3 regions of the Listeria sp. SHR_NRA_18 genome follow, and region 2 is predicted to be linked to each of the others. Evidence: predicted binding sites of a transcription regulator. Region 2 holds the regulator's gene; each other region holds the start of a gene.

What was found. The regulator Rex, encoded in region 2, represses fermentation and respiration genes when NADH is low (regulators of the CRP and FNR family bind a similar motif). The targets are predictions, from matches to a motif close to TTGTGAAATATTTCACAA.
Region 1: the regulator Rex is predicted to act here: its motif matches at 4,066-4,083, upstream of qoxA (cytochrome aa3 quinol oxidase subunit II).
Region 3: the regulator Rex is predicted to act here: its motif matches at 3,475-3,492, upstream of DUK53_RS06135 (L-lactate dehydrogenase).

What each region holds. Positions count from the first base shown of each region.
Region 1 is NZ_QPKR01000002.1:245,030-251,771, forward strand. Features, by position in the region: gene qoxD (cytochrome aa3 quinol oxidase subunit IV) at 1-116, opposite strand, end outside; gene qoxC (cytochrome aa3 quinol oxidase subunit III) at 118-729, opposite strand; gene qoxB (cytochrome aa3 quinol oxidase subunit I) at 717-2,696, opposite strand; gene qoxA (cytochrome aa3 quinol oxidase subunit II) at 2,715-3,815, opposite strand; gene DUK53_RS05245 (lytic polysaccharide monooxygenase) at 4,411-5,025, shown strand; gene DUK53_RS05250 (hypothetical protein) at 5,215-6,036, shown strand; gene DUK53_RS17990 (DUF3307 domain-containing protein) at 6,029-6,109, shown strand; gene DUK53_RS05260 (hypothetical protein) at 6,112-6,384, shown strand; gene aldA (aldehyde dehydrogenase) at 6,461-6,742, shown strand, end outside.
Region 2 is NZ_QPKR01000009.1:12,606-19,347, reverse strand. Features, by position in the region: gene DUK53_RS13065 (KUP/HAK/KT family potassium transporter) at 1-1,027, shown strand, start outside; gene DUK53_RS13060 (ABC-F family ATP-binding cassette domain-containing protein) at 1,334-3,280, opposite strand; gene DUK53_RS13055 (redox-sensing transcriptional repressor Rex) at 3,658-4,299, shown strand; gene DUK53_RS13050 (aminoglycoside 6-adenylyltransferase) at 4,334-5,158, shown strand; gene DUK53_RS13045 (DNA glycosylase AlkZ-like family protein) at 5,161-6,225, shown strand; gene DUK53_RS13040 (YdiK family protein) at 6,244-6,435, opposite strand; gene DUK53_RS13035 (CPBP family intramembrane glutamic endopeptidase) at 6,432-6,742, opposite strand, start outside.
Region 3 is NZ_QPKR01000003.1:94,287-101,028, forward strand. Features, by position in the region: gene DUK53_RS06120 (hypothetical protein) at 1-265, opposite strand, end outside; gene DUK53_RS06125 (right-handed parallel beta-helix repeat-containing protein) at 657-2,417, opposite strand; gene DUK53_RS06130 (50S ribosomal protein L25/general stress protein Ctc) at 2,661-3,290, opposite strand; gene DUK53_RS06135 (L-lactate dehydrogenase) at 3,552-4,490, shown strand; gene DUK53_RS06140 (SpaA isopeptide-forming pilin-related protein) at 4,548-6,742, opposite strand, start outside.

The sequences.
Region 1 (6,742 bases), on a different contig from region 2:
TCGAATACAACCCAGACAGCTAGCAATGTTAACGCGATCGATAGGGCAAAACCAACGATATGTTTCCACGGAATGCCTTCTTCAGCGTGTGCCGTGTTCGCTTTATTTTTCGCCATATTAATTCACCATCCCTAACAGATAGACACCTGTGAAGATGAAAATCCACACAACGTCTAGGAAATGCCAATAAAGGCTTGAAATGAATACTTTTGATGCTGCTTGAGCGGTTAAGCCGCGCATTTTTATTTGAATCAGGATAAACGCGATCCAGAACAAACCAATCGTTACGTGGAGACCATGGGTGCCCAGTAAAACGAAGAATGCGGACCAATAAGAGCCGACTTTCAGCGTAACACCTTCTGATACGTAATGTGCGAACTCGTAAATCTCGAAACCTACGAATCCTGCACCAAGAAGTAGCGTGATAATCGAATAAATCATCAGACGCTTGACGTTACCTTTGCGCATCTCACCAATAGCAAGACCACACGTAAAACTACTTGTTAAAAGTAGGAATGTCATGATCAGAACGAGCGGTAACTCGAACATTTCGGACGGTGGATGACCCGCGTTGGAGCCACCACTATACATAACAAAATATGTTGCAAACAATGTACCGAATAACGCAATCTCGGCGCCTAGGAAAATCCAGAAGCCCAGAATGTTTAAACGACCTTGCTCCGATTGATATTCTAACGGAAGGCTGGAATTTTCTTTTATAGGTTCCATGGGTTACCCTCCTTTATGCCTGTTTTAAATTCACGTGCTGCTTGTTCCTCGGTAGCCACAATTTCAGGTACTTCCACATGGTAACCGTCGTCTTTCTTGAACGAACGGTAAGCAAGACATGCAAGTACACCAAGACCGCCAAGTAGTCCAAGCCAATACCAATAAAAGACCAGTCCGAAGCCAGCAATAAAGAAGAACACCGACATGACGAAACCTAGCAATGTATTGTTTGGCATGTGAATATGTTTGTACTCTTTGTCATCATTATACGTTTCGCCGCGTTGTTTTTTCTCCCAGAAATCGTCCAAATCGTTCCATTCTGGCAATTTAGCGAAGTTATATTTTGGCGGTACAGCTGAAGAAGTTGCCCACTCAAGCGTACGCGCATCCCACGGATCACCAGTTGTTTCGCGTTTAGAGTGTTTATAACTGTAAACGATATTCCAACATAGAATTAGGAATGCTGCTCCCATTAGGAACGCACCAACAGATGAGATAAAGTTCAATGTAGTCCAGCCGTCGCCTTCCACATATGTGCTGATACGACGTGGCATACCATCAAGTCCTAGGAAATATTGCGGGAAGAAACATACGTTAAATCCAATCACAAATACCCAGAAGAACCACTTACCAATTTTTTCATTCAAACGATAACCGACCATTTTTGGATACCAGTAAATCAAACCTGCAAAACAGGAGAATACGGTTCCGGCGATCAGTACGTAATGGAAATGTGATACTAGGAAATACGTGTTGTGATATTGATAATCGGCTGCTGCCATCGCGAGCATAACCCCTGTAACCCCACCAATAACAAAGTTCGGTATGAATGCCAGTGACCAAAGCATCGGTGTGGTGAAGGTTATTCGCCCTTTGTACATGGTAAAGAGCCAGTTGAATATCTTGATTCCGGTCGGTATCGCAATCATCATCGTCGTAATCGAGAAGAACGAGTTAACTGCTGCCCCGGAGCCCATTGTGAAGAAGTGATGGACCCAAACTAGGAAACTTAGCAAGGAAATAACAACAACTGCTGCTACCATTGCTGGGTAACCGAATAGTTTTTTCTTCGAGAATGTCGAAATAATCTCGGAGAAAATACCGAATGCCGGCAAAATAACGATGTACACTTCCGGATGTCCCCAAACCCAGAACAGGTTAGCCCACATCATCGGAATTCCGCCATTTGCAAGCGTGAAGAATGCCGTCCCAAATAGACGGTCAAACGTCATTAAAGCTAGCGCCACAGTAAGTACTGGGAACGCGAATACGATAATTAAACAAGTGATCAGAGATGTCCACGTGAACATTGGCATTTTCATAAGAGTCATGCCTTTCGTTCGCATACGCAGAATCGTGACCATGAAGTTGATCCCGGTCATCAGCGTACCAATACCGGCGATCTGGACTCCGAGTAAGTAGAAGTTAATCCCATAACCTGGACTAAATTCCTCGGCGAGCGGTGCATAGTTCGTCCAACCAGCTGCTGGGCTACCACCGATTACGAAGGAAATATTGAATAGCATTGCCCCCATAAAGAATGTCCAGAAACTTAAATTGTTCAAGAATGGGAATGCAACGTCACGCGCTCCGATTTGAAGCGGCACAACGATGTTCATTAAACCAATAACGAACGGCATCGCCATAAATAAGATCATAATAGTTCCGTGAGTCGTAAATACCTCATTGTAATGCTGGGCGTCGAGAAACTCCATCCCTGGCATCGCAAGTTGGGTACGAATCATGAGTGCATCGACCCCACCACGGAAAAACATTAGTACTGCTGCCAAGAGATACATGATCCCAAGGCGTTTGTGGTCAACAGAAGCGATCCATTCCGTGAATAGCCACTTCCATTTCTTTGTATAAGTTAGTAACACGACGATACCAATGCTGACAAGAGCAATCGAAATTTGGGCTCCTAAAATCAGCGGGTCGCCGGTGATGATAAATTCATCTAAACTCATGTTGAAATACCCCCCTTTTTAGTGTCCCGATTTATCGTGATCTGTTGCCTCATCGGTTTTGATTTTGTCACCAATTTTTTTCATTTCCTCATCGTAATGCTTATCTTTCTTGTAACCAGTACCATTCGGAATAATCATCGGTTTCATGTCCATTTGCTCAAAACGCGGATTCGTAATAGTTACCGGACGCGCTGGCAAAATTGGCTCTTTCGTTCTTGTATCTTTTGCGTTTGGATCATGTGGATTTGTCAGTTCGAAGCCGAAACGTTTATACGCATAGAAAACGTACTCTGGATCTGCGGCTGGGTCAACAAACGCCATATGTGTGCCCGCGTAAGATTGTGGTTTCACATTGCCTGGTAATAATAATTTATCATAACGGTCTTGCGATAAAGTCGGCGAATCTGCTTTCGTTTTCAACGCCCATTTCTCGAAATCGGCTGGTTTTTGCGCGACAACATCAAATATTTGTCCGGCAAAACCTTCTCCGTTAAAGTTCGAGTTACGGCCTTTAAACGTGCCTGTTTCGTCCGCTTGCAAATATAAGTCCATCGTCATGCCACTCATCGCGTACTTCTGTCCACCAAGTTGTGGCACCCAGAAACTCGTCATCGAGTCCGCCGCGGTAAGCTTGAATAATACCGGTCGATCAGTTGGAATATGTACATAGTTTACAGTTTCAATCGACTGATCTGGATAACTAAAGAACCATTTCCAGTTTGCGCTAGTCGCATAAATAACAATTGGATCCTTGTGTGATGTAACCTCTGGCGCTTTTTCGTTCGCGTAAATCGTTTGCACTGTTGGAATAGCTAATGCAATAACGATCGCAACCGGAATCAACGTCCATAAAATTTCTAATTTCGTACTACCGTGCATGTTTGGTTCGTAGTTGGAATGATCTTTTCTCTCGCGGTATTTCGTAATCATAATAACGAATAACACGAAGATCGTGAGTACAATGATAAGCATGAAAATAATCGAATACACGATTAAATCTCTTTGACTTTGCGCTACTGGACCTTTTGGATCTAGTACCGTCAAATCACCACAGCCGCTAAGAAGTCCAACAAAGACTAGCGAGACTGTTAGTAGTAATGACTTAAGCATTTTTGACACCCGAATCCCCTTCTTTCCTTTTGATGTTTGTTGCTGTGTATTTTTGCGCAAAAATACAACTTGACTCCCTGATTTCCCGACCAGTGAGACTCCCCTAATTGATAATATAATGAAATATGGCCAACTAGATAGTGTAGATTTCTCACAATATCACAAACTTTCGATTCGTGAAATTATGAATTTGAAACTGCATGTGCATACTCGTATACTATTATAGCTTATTTGGTATGTATATTCAAAGCATCGAGACAAGTTATTTTTTTCACAATATCAAACGTTACTATATGAGCATGTCTCTCTCTTAAAAATAATTCCTTATTAGTAATATCTGTTGAAAAGGCGTTGAGCAGGACGCCCATTTCGGCTTGTTTGGAATGTCACGATTAGAACCAAAATACCTAGATAGATTATCTGATAAAGCGCTTTCTCGCCAACAGGTCAGCTCTTTCTATCTACTGCAAAACACAAGAATTGGTCTAGTCCATGTGCACATTGCTTCATTTTCACATATTTGCGATTCGTTTCTAAATCTGATGGGTAAACAAGATAGCGAGCGTGGAAGATGGCTCAAAAAAAATCGAGGGGTGTTAGTTAAATGAAGAAGTTTTTGGGTAAATCAGTTTTATTTGTAGTCGCGTTTGCATTGTTGTTCGCGACGTTTGCACCGGGGGCATCAGCGCATGGTTACATTTCAAAACCGGAAAGTCGGGCATATTTGGCGAAATTGGGGATTAACCAAAATGCTGGCGCGATTCAATGGGAGCCGCAAAGTGTTGAAGCGACGGGGAATTTCCCACTTGGCGGACCTTCTGACGGTACCATCGCGGGCGGAGGCGGAGGCAAGTTTCCAGAAATGGACGCACAAACTCCTGATCGTTGGCACCACATAGACCTTTTAGGCGGGCAAAACAATTTCACGTGGACGCTCACTGCGCTTCATAGAACGAAAGAATACAAGTATTACATTACGAAAAAAGGCTGGAATCCAAATAGTCTGCTCACTCGTGGCGACCTGGAGTTGTTGACTACGATTGATGCGCATAATGAGGTTCCTACTTCTACAACTGTGAACCATCAAGTGCCGCTTCCAACTGACCGTAACGGTTATTATGTTGTGCTTGGCGTTTGGGAAATTGCGGATACTGGGAATGCTTTCTATCAAGCTGTCGATGTGAACTTGATTAATAATGGAACAATGACGTTGAAATAAGGTAGGAAATGTAGCCTCAAACTGGGAGCTGGTAGTGCTTAGCAAGAATTTTGTTAGCCGCTTTGCTCCTCGTTTGGGGCTTTTTGGTATGCGCTCTCGCAAAACTAAGAATAATTTTACAAAATATATAGCAAACACTATATAAACATGCTAATATATAGTTATCACTATATAAAAGGAGGTCTTTTTTTGATGGAATCGGTAAAACTCGAGGCTATTTATGTGTATATCGATATTAGCAGTAGCCGGCACGTCTTTTCTACGCTACATGATGGGACGAAGATTCTCGCCTATATCGCGGACAGTATTAATGCGGCTTATGAAGATCAGCTGCTGACGCCGTTTACAATTAAGGATGGGGATGCAATTGTTGGTGGTGTTTCTGATTTCCAGTTGCTGCCCGATATTTATAGTCATTGTTTAACGGTATATTATTCGCCTGATTTTAGGCGTCACTTTAGCGGGATTTCCGCCGTTGTGGATGAAACGCTTAATTTCTATTTCGGGGCTGGGATTGGCTATATCGACACACCGCCTACCGAAGATTTGCAGAACATTAATATCGTCAACGGGAGCAGCATTATTAACGCGATCGAAGCTTCTGAAAAGGCCAAAATAATCATGAAATCGCAACAAGGTCAGAAACGTAGCGCGCTCTACAATGATGAGGACTATTTTTTCGAAAAGCAGCCTTTTAAATTCTACTGTATCGCGGAGGCCAAATCGTTCGGTAATGCGCTCGGTGCAATGTTTTTCCTTGCTTTTGAGAAGCTGATTAAAAGTGACAAACAGCGCGACTTGTTTCGTATCAAAGATAGTCATCCTGATTATAGCAATATTGAGGTTGGCACTGCGCTTGGTTATAGTGCGCTTAGTAAAGCCGATATCTCCTCTCGTGTCAGCGTTCTGATTGCTAATTCCGACTATTTTCTATATAAAAAAGTGCGTTCGGATATTGTGGCGTATTTAGGGGATCTGCAAAAAATGATGGGAGGGGCTAGCGATGAGTAACTTGCTTTTCCCACTTCTCCTATGCCACTTCCTAGCAGATTTCGTACTGCAAACGGACAAGATGGCAAAATAATTTTGACGAAAAATCAGGAAATACCGGTCGTATCGAATAAAGAATTGAAAGCTGGGTGGTATATTGGTGGCTTAGAACGACTGCTACTGCTCATTTTTATGGTATTGCAAATCTATTCAGCGATTCCCATCATCATTGCCTTGAAAACGTTAGCGCGATTCAAAGAACTGGAAAATAACCGAACGTTTGCGGAATATTATTTGATTGGCAACTTCCTGAGCGTGATATTCGGCGTGTTACTCTCTCTTGTTTTCATTTATACCCTACATTTGTAAGCGTTATATTTGCTTGTTTCTGTTTGTTTATTTATAATAATACACAAGAAACAACATAAAACAAGGAGGAAATCACATGAATCAACATAAAATGTATATCAATGGGGAATTTATTTTATCGAGTGATGGCGAATTTTTTGACGTTATCAATCCGGCTACAGAGGAAATTATTTCACAAGTACCGAAAGCCACAAAAGCGGACGCAAAACGGGCAATCGATGCTGCTGAAGATGCGCAAATCGCGTGGGAAGCTCTACCTGCTGTAGAACGTGGCGTTTATCTACATAAAATCGCTGCAAAAATCCGGGAACAAGTACCTGAAATCGCCAAACTTATTTCAGAAGAAGTCGGGAAAACG
Region 2 (6,742 bases):
CGTTTCTGAAGCCATCGCACTGAATTTATTACCGCGCCTAAGCATCCGTTATCCATCTGAGACGAAAGGACAAGTCTACATTCCAACAGTCACAACGGTTCTCTGGCTTGCCTGCGTAGGAGTCGTGCTCTATTTCCAAGACTCGACCCACATGGAAGCAGCGTACGGCCTATCCATCACCGTCACGATGCTGATGACGACGGTACTCCTTTTCCAATTCTTATTACGAAAAGGGTTCTCGAAACTCGTCACGACAGCGATTCTTATGACATTTGGCGTTCTCGAATTCGCCTTTTTCATCTCAAGCGCCGCGAAATTCATGCACGGAGGCTTTGTCGCCGTTGTCATGGCCGTTGCCATCATGGCGCTCATGTACATCTGGTTCAGCGGTTACCAACTAAAAACGAAACTAGTGAAAAACGTTTCCCTGAAAAAATTCGTACCGATGCTTGCCAAATTAAAAGTCGATACAGCCTATCCAAAATTTGCGCATAATCTGGTTTACCTGACGAGTAGCCGTAACCCATATCGCGTCGAACATGAAGTCATGGCTTCGATTCTCGATAAACGTCCCAAGCGCGCCGATGTCTATTGGTTCGTGAACGTTCAAGTGGTCGATGGGCCTTACGCCGCGTATTATACGGTCGAAAGTTTTGACAGTGATTTCGTGGTTCGCGTGCAATTGAAACTAGGTTTTCGCGTCGAGCAAGATATCAACGTGTTCCTCCAACAAATCGCGAAAGACCTCATTTCCAAAGGCGCACTCGACCAGCAAAAACGGAAATATACAGCGAAGAACGGCCGAACACTCGGCGATTTCTGCTTCGTTATCGTAAAAGACGAGCTGAGCACCGAGGCCGATCTAACGAATTGGCAACGCGTCATCATGCGGAGTAAACTGTTCATCAAGCGATTCACCACCTCACCAGAAAATTGGTTTGGCCTAGAGTACAGCGACGTTCAAATAGAAAATGTCCCACTATACCTCTCCAAGAAAAAAGTCGTGAAAATTCGCGAGTGGAGTTAAAAAACGGGGTTGGGACATAACTCCAAACAAGATAAAATCGCCTTACCCTTCATTTTTGGGTAAGACGAAAATATTGCTTTACACAAATCGAGCGAAAGCGTTTGTATTCAGGGGATTTGGTGGAAGCCGGAAGCGGAGCATACTGGTGTATGTGATGACTGAAAGCAGGGAGAGGGTAGTTTCCTCGACCATGCAAGAAGTTAAGCGTAGCAAGTATTGCGTAGCAGAACCGGAAGTCCGCCAAATCCCCTGAATGCGAGCGCTTGTCGCCGATTTATTTGGCTTATGCACCAGACACGTTTTTTGTTATTCTTCCAGTTCCTCACTCAAAATCGTCCATTCCTCCATCAAATTCTCACTCGATTGTTTCAGAAGGTCTAGCTGCTCCGTCCGTTCATAAGCAGCTTCATGATTTTGATAAACCGCCGGATCTAACAATTCCTGCTCAATCTCACTAATTTTGAGGTCCGTTTCTTCCATCCGTGTCTCGATTTCATCCAATTTCCGCTTCTTCTGACGCATCACTTTTTGCTGTTCCTTATCCAAATGATACGCCTGTTTATTCGTTGCTAACTGCTTCTCCTCAGGATTCGTCTGTTGTTTTTGCAACGCATCAAGTCGTGCATGTTCTCTTTGCTCCGCGATTTTATCCTGATAGTAATCATAATCGCCGAGGTAAACCTGCGCGCGCGTCGGGTGCATTTCGACAATTTTCGAGGCAATTCGATTGATAAAATACCGATCATGCGACACAAACAAAATCGTCCCTTCAAAATCAATCAACGCAGCCTCGAGAACTTCCTTGCTCTCAATATCCAAATGGTTTGTCGGCTCATCCAGAATCAGTAAATTAGCGCCAATCAACGTCAATTTCGCGAGGGCAACACGCGCTTTTTCGCCACCACTAAGCGTATTGACCACCTTCAAAACATCATCATCAGAAAATAAAAAATTCCCTAGCGTCGTGCGAATCGCTTGTTCATTCAGATCAGGATAATCATCCCAAAGCTCATGCAAAATCGATTTATTGGAATCCAGTTTCGCCTGTTCTTGATCATAATAACCAATCTGAACGTTGGTACCAAAGCGATATTCACCAGAAAGCGCCGGAATGTCCCCAATCAATGTTTTTAGCAACGTGGATTTCCCGATCCCGTTTGGCCCAACAAGCGCAATACTTTCATGCCGCTTCATATCGAAAGTCAGCTTTTCCGAAACCCGTTTATCGACCGCATAACCAATCGCCAAATCCTCCACGAAAAGCACATCCTTGCCACTAGAACGGTCAAATTGGAAACCAAAATGCGCCGTCTTTTCACTGCCTTGCGGACGGTCCAACCGATCTAATTTCTCCAACTGTTTTCGGCGACTCTGCGCCCGTTTCGTCGTCGAAGCCCGAACGATATTCCGCGCCACAAAGTCCTCCAATTTTGCGATTTTCTCCTGTTGTTTATCGAATTCCTTCCATTGCTGCTCCAATTTTGCCTGCTTCTGAACGAGGTAACGCGAATAATTCCCAACGTAGCGATCAATCTGCGTGCGGCTAATCTCATACACTTGATTCACCACTTTATCCAAGAAATACCGGTCATGCGAAACGATGAGTAGCGCGCCTTTGTAATTCTGCAAATAGGACTCAAGCCAAGAAAGCGTCGCGATGTCCAGATGGTTTGTCGGCTCATCGAGAATCAGAATATCATGTCGCGCCAGAAGTAGTTTTGCCAAAGCAAGCCGCGTTTTTTGACCACCACTAAGCGACGCAATCAGTTTCTCATAATCCGCCTCGAAAAAACGCAAACCGTGCAAGACCGAGCGAATATCCGCCTCATATTGGTATCCACCTTGTTCCTTAAACGCGTGCTGCAACGAATCGTATTCCTTCATTGTTTGCTCGTACTGCACCTTGTTCTCATAAATCGCAGGGTCGCCAAGCCGTTCCTCAAGCGCGCGTAAATCTTGCTCCATAGCCCGAAGCCCTGTGAAAACATCCAGCATTTCATTCCAAATCGTTTTCGAAGACTCAAGGCCAGTATTTTGCGCCAAATAACCAATTTGGACATGCTTCGGCTTTGAAATCGTGCCGCCATCATAACTAATCTGCCCAGCAATAATTTTCAAAAGCGTCGATTTCCCCGCACCATTCCGACCAACCAGCGCAATCCGATCATTCGTCTGCACTTCTAATTTTATATTTTCTAATATCGTTTCAGCGCCAAAATTTTTGACAATCTGTTGTACTTGTAAAAGTATCATTTTTAAATTCTCCTTCATCTCAAAATCCGTCTCTTCTTAGTTTATCGCAAAGCAAGGAGAGAAGCAATGTCTTGAGAAAGGAAACGCTTACGATAATAGAATTCACAAACTCAATCTTGTGAAATAACTAGCAATATAACATCTTTTGCTGTATAATGGAATCCAACAAGCGTTGTAACAAAATAGTAACATATCATTTGAGCAAAAACATTGTGAAATCTATGTGAAATGTTTATAGTGAATAAGCAAGCATGTGAAATGAACAACGATACGAATTAGCGCAATCGTTTTTGTTATATCTCCATGTTTAGTAGCACAAGGATGGCGTGCGAAAGCCACCGTCCACTTACAAATCAAAAGGAAGAAGGGAAACAAACATGATCGAGGAAACGGGCAAGATTCCACAAGCCACAGCAAAGCGTTTGCCGCTTTACCACCGCTATTTAAAGTATTTGCATGAGTCAGGAAAAGAACGCGTATCATCCGCAGAATTAAGCGAGGCTGTGAAAGTTGATTCAGCAACGATTCGTCGCGATTTCTCCTATTTTGGAGCACTTGGCAAGAAAGGTTACGGCTATAATGTGTCCTATATTTTGGACTTCTTTAGCAAGACGCTGAGCCAAGACAAGCAAACGAACGTAGCCATTATCGGTGTCGGTAATTTGGGGACCGCACTATTACACTACAATTTCATGAAAAATAATAATATAAAAATTGTCGCGGCGTTTGACGTCGATGCAAACAAAGTTGGAACGGTGCAACAAGACATTCCAATTTTCCACTTAAACGATATGCAAGATTTGCTGAAGGAGAACAAAGTCGAAGTCGTTATTTTAACCGTGCCATCCGATGAAGCACAAACAACCGTAGATCGCTTGCTAGAAGCCGATGTGAAAGGCATTCTGAACTTTACACCAGCACGTATCAGCGTACCAAAACACGTGCGCGTGCATCACATCGATCTAACAACCGAACTACAAACACTGATTTACTTCCTAGAAAACTATCCAAACAAATAATAACCGAAGAGCCAGACGCGATGTTTGGCTCTTTTTGGCGAGGAGGAAAGCCACTATGCTTAAAAAAATTGTCACGTGGGCACAGCACCAAAATCAAGTCTGTGCGCTCGTACTAGAAGGTTCGCTCGCGAAAAAGCAAGACGTAGATGCCCTATCAGACTTAGACATCAACGTCTGGTTCACCGGAGAAGTTCCGTTCGGAAAAACAGTAGAATGGCTCGCAGAAATCGGCGATGTACTTATCGAAAACCAGCTACATATGGACACACCAGCCGGTGAAATCGCAACCCAGCTCGTCATCTTCCAAAACGGCATCAAGGTCGATTTTTCCTTCTGGCCGATCACCTATCTAGATAATCCTTTCCCGTACTATGAAAAAATGGAAATACTACTAGATAAAGGCGCATACACCCAGCAAATCAAGCGATGCGTCCGTGAAAAAACGAAACTCGCGATGGAAAAGGCTGATTTCAACCAAATCGTGAACGAGTTCTGGTTCGAGTTACATTACGTTGCAAAATTTCTCAAACGCAAAGAAATCTGGTTTGTGCAAGACATCCAAGCAGGCATCCGCGCGAATTATCTTTTACCAATGTTAGAAGAACAAGCCCGCATCACCGAGCGAAATCCATCTTTTTCAGGTCGCAAAATGGAAACTTGGCTCGATCCCGTGTATTTCAACCGCTTACCATCGATTTTTGCCGACTATTCATTGGAAGCAAACTGGCAAGCCATGTGGGAAGAAATCTCGATATTTGAAGAAGTCACCGATTTTATCAGGAAACACTACCAATTCGAGCTCCCAACAGCTAAAATAGAAGGAATGAAGCACTTATTACGCGGCATACAGGAGGGATAATTTTGTTCACAAAAGCAGAAATAACGCAAATACGGCTACACAAATTAGGAATGGACGAACCGTTCGCCGATTCAACAACATTCATGAACCAAGCAATCGCCCTGCAATCGCAAAACCACCAACCAGCACTCGTGAATTTTTTACAACACGTAGACATGCGTTGGCGCGACGCAGAACAGTTTTTCGAAGACGCGCAAGTCATAAAAATCTGGGCCAACCGATTAACACTCCACACTTTTTTAGCAGCAGATTGGGAAATGGTGTTCCGCGTTTTTGGCACACGGACGAACATCGTACACCGACTTTGTAAAAAAGAAGGCATTGATTTGGAAGCAATTTTGGCGGAAATAGACAAGCTTGGAAGAGGGCAAGAAGTGGTGAGTCGCAAGGAACTGGAAGCGATTATTGGCGATTATTCCGCGCAGGTCAGATCCGCAATCATTGCCCAAGCCGCGATACGAGGCATTTTATATTTGCTACCATCGAGCGATACGATTAGAAATTACAGTCACCGCATGCGATTAGGCAATTATAAAAAGTGGACGAGCGACCCTGAGAAAGATATCGAGGCACTGATGACATTGATACGTCGCTATTTAGCAGGATACGGCCCCGCAACTTGGGACGATTTCAGGCATTGGAGTGGTTTGAACATCGGCGAAATAAAGCCAGCAATAACAAGATTGGCAACAGAACTCGACACATTCACGCTAGAAGGCCAAACCTATCACGCACTAAAAGGCGAAAAAACCGTACCAGCATCCGAAAAAGTATTTTTATCAGGAAAATTCGACCAATCCGTAATCGCCTACAAAGACCCAACATGGATCATGACCGAAGCCCAGCGAAAATCAGCTTGGACAGTAAATGGTCACTGCTCGGCGATTATCGTAGCAGAAAACCGCGCCATCGGATTATGGAAATACGAATGGAAAAAAGAAACCCTACAATTCACCATTACCTATTTTGAAAAAGCCTGTCTCGAGACGGAAATCAAGCAAGAATTGGAACATTTTGCATCACGCTTAGAAAAACAAGCCACTGAAATTCAATATGAAGGCATATAAAAAGAGCAGGCACAAGTCCTACTCTTTTTTCTTCGTCAAACCAATCGCTACAAACTTAATCCCAGTCACGAAGTTAACAGTAGCCATCGCAATCATCAAATACGTCATAATCGTCCAGCCACTCGCATTCACTTGGCTAATCGCGAAATAAGTAAAGACAATCGCAAGCACTAAATAAATGAGGCCCTGCATAGCTAAAGGGTTTTTCATGATCCGCCTCCTAACATAAATTGGCCAACCATCGCGAGCACGTTCATCAACATATGCGCGGCAATCGGCACCGCGATTCGTTTCGTTTTCGTATAAATATAGCACAGAATCAGCCCAATCACGACGTAGACGAGTAAAAACGTCAAATCCATATGCATCAATCCGAAGAAAACAGAGCTAATCACAGCCGCAACGTGAATGTTCATCCGTGACGCCAAGCCTCCGAAAATAATTTTCCGAAAAACGATTTCTTCCAAAATTGGCGCTAAAATCGACGTGAAGACAATCATCAATGGCACAGCACGAG
Region 3 (6,742 bases), on a different contig from region 2:
ACGATGTGACAATCGCTAACACTAACAGCACGATGCTCAACGTTTGAAGTCCCTCTTTCCACGGTTTTCGTAGCTTTAATTTTTCAACTAGCTCAATCATGAAAAATATATTAGCAAACACCGCGACGCCTACTACAACTTCAAGAACTCCGGTCGTTATAAAATCTTGGAAGAAAAACTGTATCGCTAGCACAGCTATAAAAATGCTGATTAGGATGTATTTAAAACGATTCTCTTTTCTTTCCTGATCCTTTTTTGAAGACAAAATTTTCGCCGCCTTTGCTATGTATTTAGAGTAGTAGAAGTGATATGATAATGGCGCCAAATCCGTTTAAAGCCAAAGTCTTCTGCAATCTCCGCGAACTTTGATATATTGCATAGTATAATGATAACAAGACAGCTTTTGAGGATTGTTCCTGTTATACAATCTTGATATACATATTGAATTCCGATGATAATTATAACCACACCCACCAGCGCAAATAGCCTTTTATCGATTTGGCGGAGATATTGACTTTCTTCTATCGTGTATGTATTCGCCAAATATAGATCCCACCCCATTCTCAAATTCTAACATAAAACCGCGTCCCGAAAACAATGAAAAAACCAGAAATGCATCGCGACGCATTCCTGGTTCTACTTTTCATGACTTATTTCTAAAACAAATACAACGGTACTTTCTTCGTCACGCTCTTCGTTCCGACTTTATTCGTAATCCACAGAACTTTCGGTTTTGGACTGTAAATTGGCTTCAGCACGAAATTCACTAGGGGGCCTTTTTTAAGCGTGATTGGCTTTGTTAGGGCTTTTCCGGCTGTGTCCCTCAGCTGAATTGTCTTGGTCGCTGTGTCGGTGAACGAACGCATGATGCCGCCGCTGATGATGCCTTTTTTATACGTCGGGAGCTGAATCACGGTGTCGAGATAGCCTCCGATTTTTTGAAACGGCTTGGCGTTGAGCGTATTTTGGCCAATGTATAGTGTATCCACGACTGGTAGCTTGCGGATCGGGGTGCCGGCGACGATTTGCTTCACGTTTTTGCTGGTGATCTTGTTGCCGGTGACTGTCACGAGCGATGTGCCGAAATAGGTTAGTTTGCCGCTGATGGTCTCGGTTTTCTCGCGGACGTCGATCAGGGTTTTGTAGTAGGTTGGGATGTCGCCGTTAATCGTGAACGTGTTTTGGCGGATTGTAATGCCGGATGCCAAACTGCCGTCGCTCTCTCCGCCGAAAATTCGTATCGGAAAACTGATATTTTGGGCGGTAAATTTGTTTTTTTCGACTAAAATGTATTTTGGTGCGGTGTACGTGTTGCGGAGTCGCAGGTTGAAGGTCATGAAGGAGATCGCGTCGGGACTGTTGATGGTGACGGTATTGTTTTGGTAGACGGCGTGCGCGATGCCGCTGCCTCGAATGCCTGTGTAGCCAACGTAACGCGCGTTTTTCACACCCCATTTTTGTTCGGTTTTTTGGTTGTCAGCGATGCGTTTATTGTTTTCTTTTTGTAGGGAGACAGTGTTGCCAATAGTGTAGACGTAGTTGTTGGCCGGACCATAGCTGTCGATTCCGCCGTCAAGCATCATGTCGGGCGCGATTTTAGCTGCTTTGGCCGCGTTATAGTGATAACCGCCGAAGCGCTCCATCCAATCGATGACTTTGTTGTTGCGAATGTACACTGGGGCTTTGGCTGAGCCGTTTCCTTGGTACAAACTGATGCCAGAACGTCCGGAATTCTTCACCGTATTGCCATCGATTCGTAGTCCGTCTGTATAACTTGCAGTGATTCCACTTTGTAGTCCTGAATTAAGTATTTGATTATTAGCAATATTTACGTTCGTCGCCTTGGCGATACTTAATGCCGCGGAACCTACTTGATTAGCGTTTAAAATCATGTTTTGAACCTGAATATTGTTTTTTGTCGGCTTTTTGTACACCGCGTGATAATTTGCGCCAGCTTCTGCTTTTGGTACCGCGCCGATTTCGAGTAAATTGCTTTGGTACACGTGTACATTATGTTTTTGAAAATCGTATTTTGGCATATTAGCGTTATATTGTAGCGTGAAATTCCGCAGTTGCAGGTTGTTCACAGTCGTTACGCCCTTGCCTGTTTCCGTCGTCATCGGCCCGTTATTGAGCGTGATTTTGGAATCGGCTGGGTTCGTAGTTGCTCCAACCAACGTGACATTTGATTTCAAAATAATACTTCCCACTACTTCAAAATTCCCTTTTGGAATCGTGATAGGTGTTTTTGACGTATTGATTGCGTTTTGAAGGGCTTGTGTATTATGAGCCTTGATTTCCGTCGTTGCCCCTGGTTTCAGATTTAATGTCGCTGCTTTTGAGTTCGCGCCTTGGATAAGTAATCCGCCCATCAAGACCATCGCAAAACTGAGAAGCAGTAAAATTCTTTTTTTCATCTTCACTACCCCCTAATTTTCTAAAAACGTGAATTTAACCTCTTTTTTCATACTTCTAATTTTTTCCTTACATTTTCTTAAAACGGCTTGTCTTCTTACTTAAGTCTATTTCCCCGTTCCAAAACTTATGTAAACCTTCGTGTAATTGTGAACAAATGTGTCGAAATTGTGAACACGACAAAAAAACCGAGCAGTGGAGGCGAATCGCTCGCCCTCATTACTCGGTTTCCGTCATATTAAAATTTATTTGTCAGGAGTTTCATCTGAACCATGTAACGCTTCTGGTTCTGTTACTGCGCTACTTGTTGTTTCTGGCTCGTCACTAGTACGCGGTGCAGAAACTGTCGCAATGACTTCTTCGCCATCGGTAATCACTTCGTAGTCGCCATTTTTAGGAATATCTGTTACCGTAATCGCGTCACCGATATCAAGATCTGTGATATCAACTTCGACTACTTCTGGTAATTTGTCTGGTGTTGCAGAAACTGTGATTTCATAAAGAACTTGTTGCAGTACGCCGCTTAGCTTAACGCCTTTGGACTCGCCGACAAGGTTAATACTCACCGCTGCTTCCACTTCTTCAGACATGTTTACCGCTAGTAAATCGATGTGCTCGATGTCCCCTTTTAACGGGTCTATTTGGTAATCATGTAATAGTACATTTAATTTTGCTCCGTCAACCGATACTGAAAATACGGAATTTCGGCCGTTATCTCGAACTGCTTTAATAAATGTTAAAGAGTCTACGGAAACTGGCACGTTTTCTGCCTTGTAACCATATATAACACCTGGAATTCTACCTGCATTACGGATAGACGTTATGTTCGAATGCGGTTTTGTTTCTCTTTTCTGGACCTCTAATGTTGTTGCCATAAAAAATCACTCCACTCATTCAATTTATGTTGTACACCTCCATCATATACCCTTTCCGAAAAAAAATGAAACAATAAGGGTTTACGTTGCGCTATTTAAGGCTAAAGATAGGAGAAATCCTTTTTAGTAAAAACTGTATCATAACGCTTACATGTTTTTAGTATAACACTTTTTTAAATTCAAGTAGTTCAAGGTTTCACAAATGAAGATTACGTGTTATACTGTACTAGTAGATCGTATTTTTGAAGGAGGAATTTAAAAATGAAAGATCATCAAAAAATCATTTTGGTTGGAGACGGAGCAGTTGGTTCTAGTTATGCATTTGCTTGTGTGAATTTAAATATCGGGCAAGAATTCGGAATCATTGATATAGATAAGGACAGAACGATTGGGGACGCGATGGATTTAAGCCATGCGGTACCTTTTTCAGCGCCTAAGAAAATTTACTCAGCGAATTATAGTGATTGTCACGATGCGGATATCGTTGTTGTTACGGCTGGTACGGCGCAAAAACCTGGTGAAACTAGACTTGATCTTGTGAGCCGTAATATACGTATTATGAAATCGATTGTGGACGAGGTTATGGCGAGCGGTTTTGACGGTATTTTCTTGGTGGCGTCGAACCCTGTGGATATTCTTACTTATGCAACTTGGAAATTCTCCGGTTTGCCAAAAGAGCGCGTGATTGGTTCTGGTACGAGTCTTGATACGGCGCGTTTCCGGATGTCGATTGCGGATTACTTGAAAGTCGATGCGCGTAATGTGCATGGTTACATTCTTGGTGAGCATGGCGATACGGAATTCCCGGCTTGGAGCCATACAACGGTTGGTGGACTGCCAATCATGGAATGGATCGAGGAAGACGAGCAAGGCGCGATGGATACGATTTTCGTGAGTGTTCGTGACGCGGCCTATGAAATCATCAACAAAAAAGGCGCAACGTTTTACGGGATTGCAGCGGCACTTGCCCGGATTACAAAAGCGATTTTGAACAACGAAAACGCGATTTTGCCATTGTCTGTGTATATGGATGGGCATTATGGCTTGGATGACGTGTATATCGGCGCACCGGCTGTCGTGAACCGGAAAGGTGTTCGTCATGTTGTTGAGATGAAGCTGAATGATCAAGAGAAAGAACAAATGGCGCATTCTTCAGCAACTTTGAAAAAAGTGTTGGATGATGCGATGAAAGGTTATTAATCTATAACGTAGGAAAAGTGATGAGCCTCCGATTCAGGAAGCCCATCACTTTTTTATTTATGCACTTTTTCTTCTAACGAGGTATACTACACCTAGCAACAGCATACCCAACCCGTAAAAAACAGCTTGATTCGCTAGACTATCTCCTGTTTTCGGCAATTTTATTTGGGGTGGTGTTGTTTTTTCTACCGTATTAGTTATAGGCTTTATCACTGGATTGACAGGGATTTTCATTAATTTTTTCACTGGAGTCGTAACCGGGGTTTCCGGTAAAGTGATTTCCGGGATTCTATCTGGTGGATCGAGAAGAACTGGTGGTTTTTCTGGTGCCACTGATACTTCGCGACGGTTTTCCTTGATGACCTGAACTTGTGTGTCATTTTCTCCAATTTCAACCGTAACTAGAACTGGTGTGTTATCTAGTATATACCCTGCTGGTGCTTTTGTTTCTATAAAGGAATACTTGCCTGGAATTAGTCCCGAAATGACTATTTTTCCATTGATATCCGTCGTCATGTCTTGGAGCAGAATCTCTCCCTCATTATCTCGCAACTCAAAAATAGCGTCGGCTAGCGTCATCGAAGGATTATCTGCATCTACTTTTGTCAGCTCTATCGTTCCTGATCGAAGCATATTCTCGGTCCCCAGAATAATCGGCACCGTGTCTCCATCATTTACGACCACATAATGAGGTGTGTTATCCAATATATATCCCACTGGTGCCAGGACCTCCCTCACTGTATAGTTTCCTAATTGTAACGCATTCGAAACGAGGAGACCTTTCGCATTTGTTATTCCTTCAAAAACGCGCTCATCTTTATCGTTCAAAATCTCATACATCGCACCAGAAACTGGATTATTCAGATTATCTACTTTTTTAATCTGAATTCTACCGTCATATTTTCTGGTTGAAACCGAATTGGAGTAAATCATATCGTTTGGCAATATCAGAAATGCTTGATTGGATAGCGTCTCACCCATTTTCAGGCTCGCAACATTAACTTTAAAATGCCATTCTGCTAAGTCGCCTTTTGGTAAATCTTGCAACATTTTGATGACCAATTTATTGTTTTCTACCTTTATATCAAACTTTTTTTCGTCGTAAGCGCCAATTTCAGGAGCTACCATTTTTTCGCTTAATGGATCTGTAACAACGGTGCCCGCTGGAATCGCGTCACCATCTAAAGGTACCAAACGCAACGTATATGTCAATTCATTTTCATCATAATTTAAGGCTGTTTTATCGACACTTTTATTTAAAATATAGCTTGTTCCATAGTGCTTAATCGCCTGCACGGAGACTGTTTTTTCGATAGGTTGTCGATTACTCGCCGTCAGATTCGCCACATTCGCCTTTATTCCTAGATTGGTGTCCTCTATTTCTAGGGCATACTCCACAAAATAGGTCGTGTCAGCTGCGATATCCCCAAAGTCCACGGTGAAGCGCTTGGTTACGTCATTATATGCAATCTTATCTTTGAATTCTTCCGTCACATACGCATAACGTATCGCCTCTCCTTCCTCATCAAAATCGGTGACCTTTAAAATCCGAATGTTATCTTTTGTCATCGGATTCCCAGGGGTTGAAACTCTGCTGACCGCCGGAATAAGTTTGGTCCCTTGAGGTAACGTGTCCGAAACAACAACATCCTTTAATTCTACGCCGCGGTAGTTCACCACCAATTGAAAGCGATTTCCTTCGGGTGCCATTGTATTTAAATTGGCGACTCCATTCTGATCAAAATCCCCTTTATACCATTTATCAAACACTGGTAAATGTAGCGTATTTTGTCTCTGGATTTCAGCACTTGTTTGCTGTTGTTTACCAGCATAGGTTACTGTGAAATTTTGAATACTCGCTTGCGCTCCGCCAACTTTTAGTATTGGAGCTCCAAATTTTATTTGGAATAAACCGTTAAATGCATCATTTTCGCCAATCAGCTTGGTATCTACTGAGAAAGTAAGTTTAAAATTTGTAGTATCTCTTTCTATCCCTTCATACTTAAACGGCTCTGGAATAAGCATCTTAGTATCAAAATCATTCACATTATAAACGATTTCTCTCGGTATTGTCACAATGATTTTCCCATGTTCACCCAAAAAATCCCCTGCACTGCCAAAAACATTGACGTGTAAGTTGACTTCTTGGCGACTTTTTATCGTACCTGAAGCCACTGATATTGTTGTGTTGACACCTGTGCCTTCAGCCATAACCTGATCCTTTTTTACAATTAGAAATAACATTCCTAATT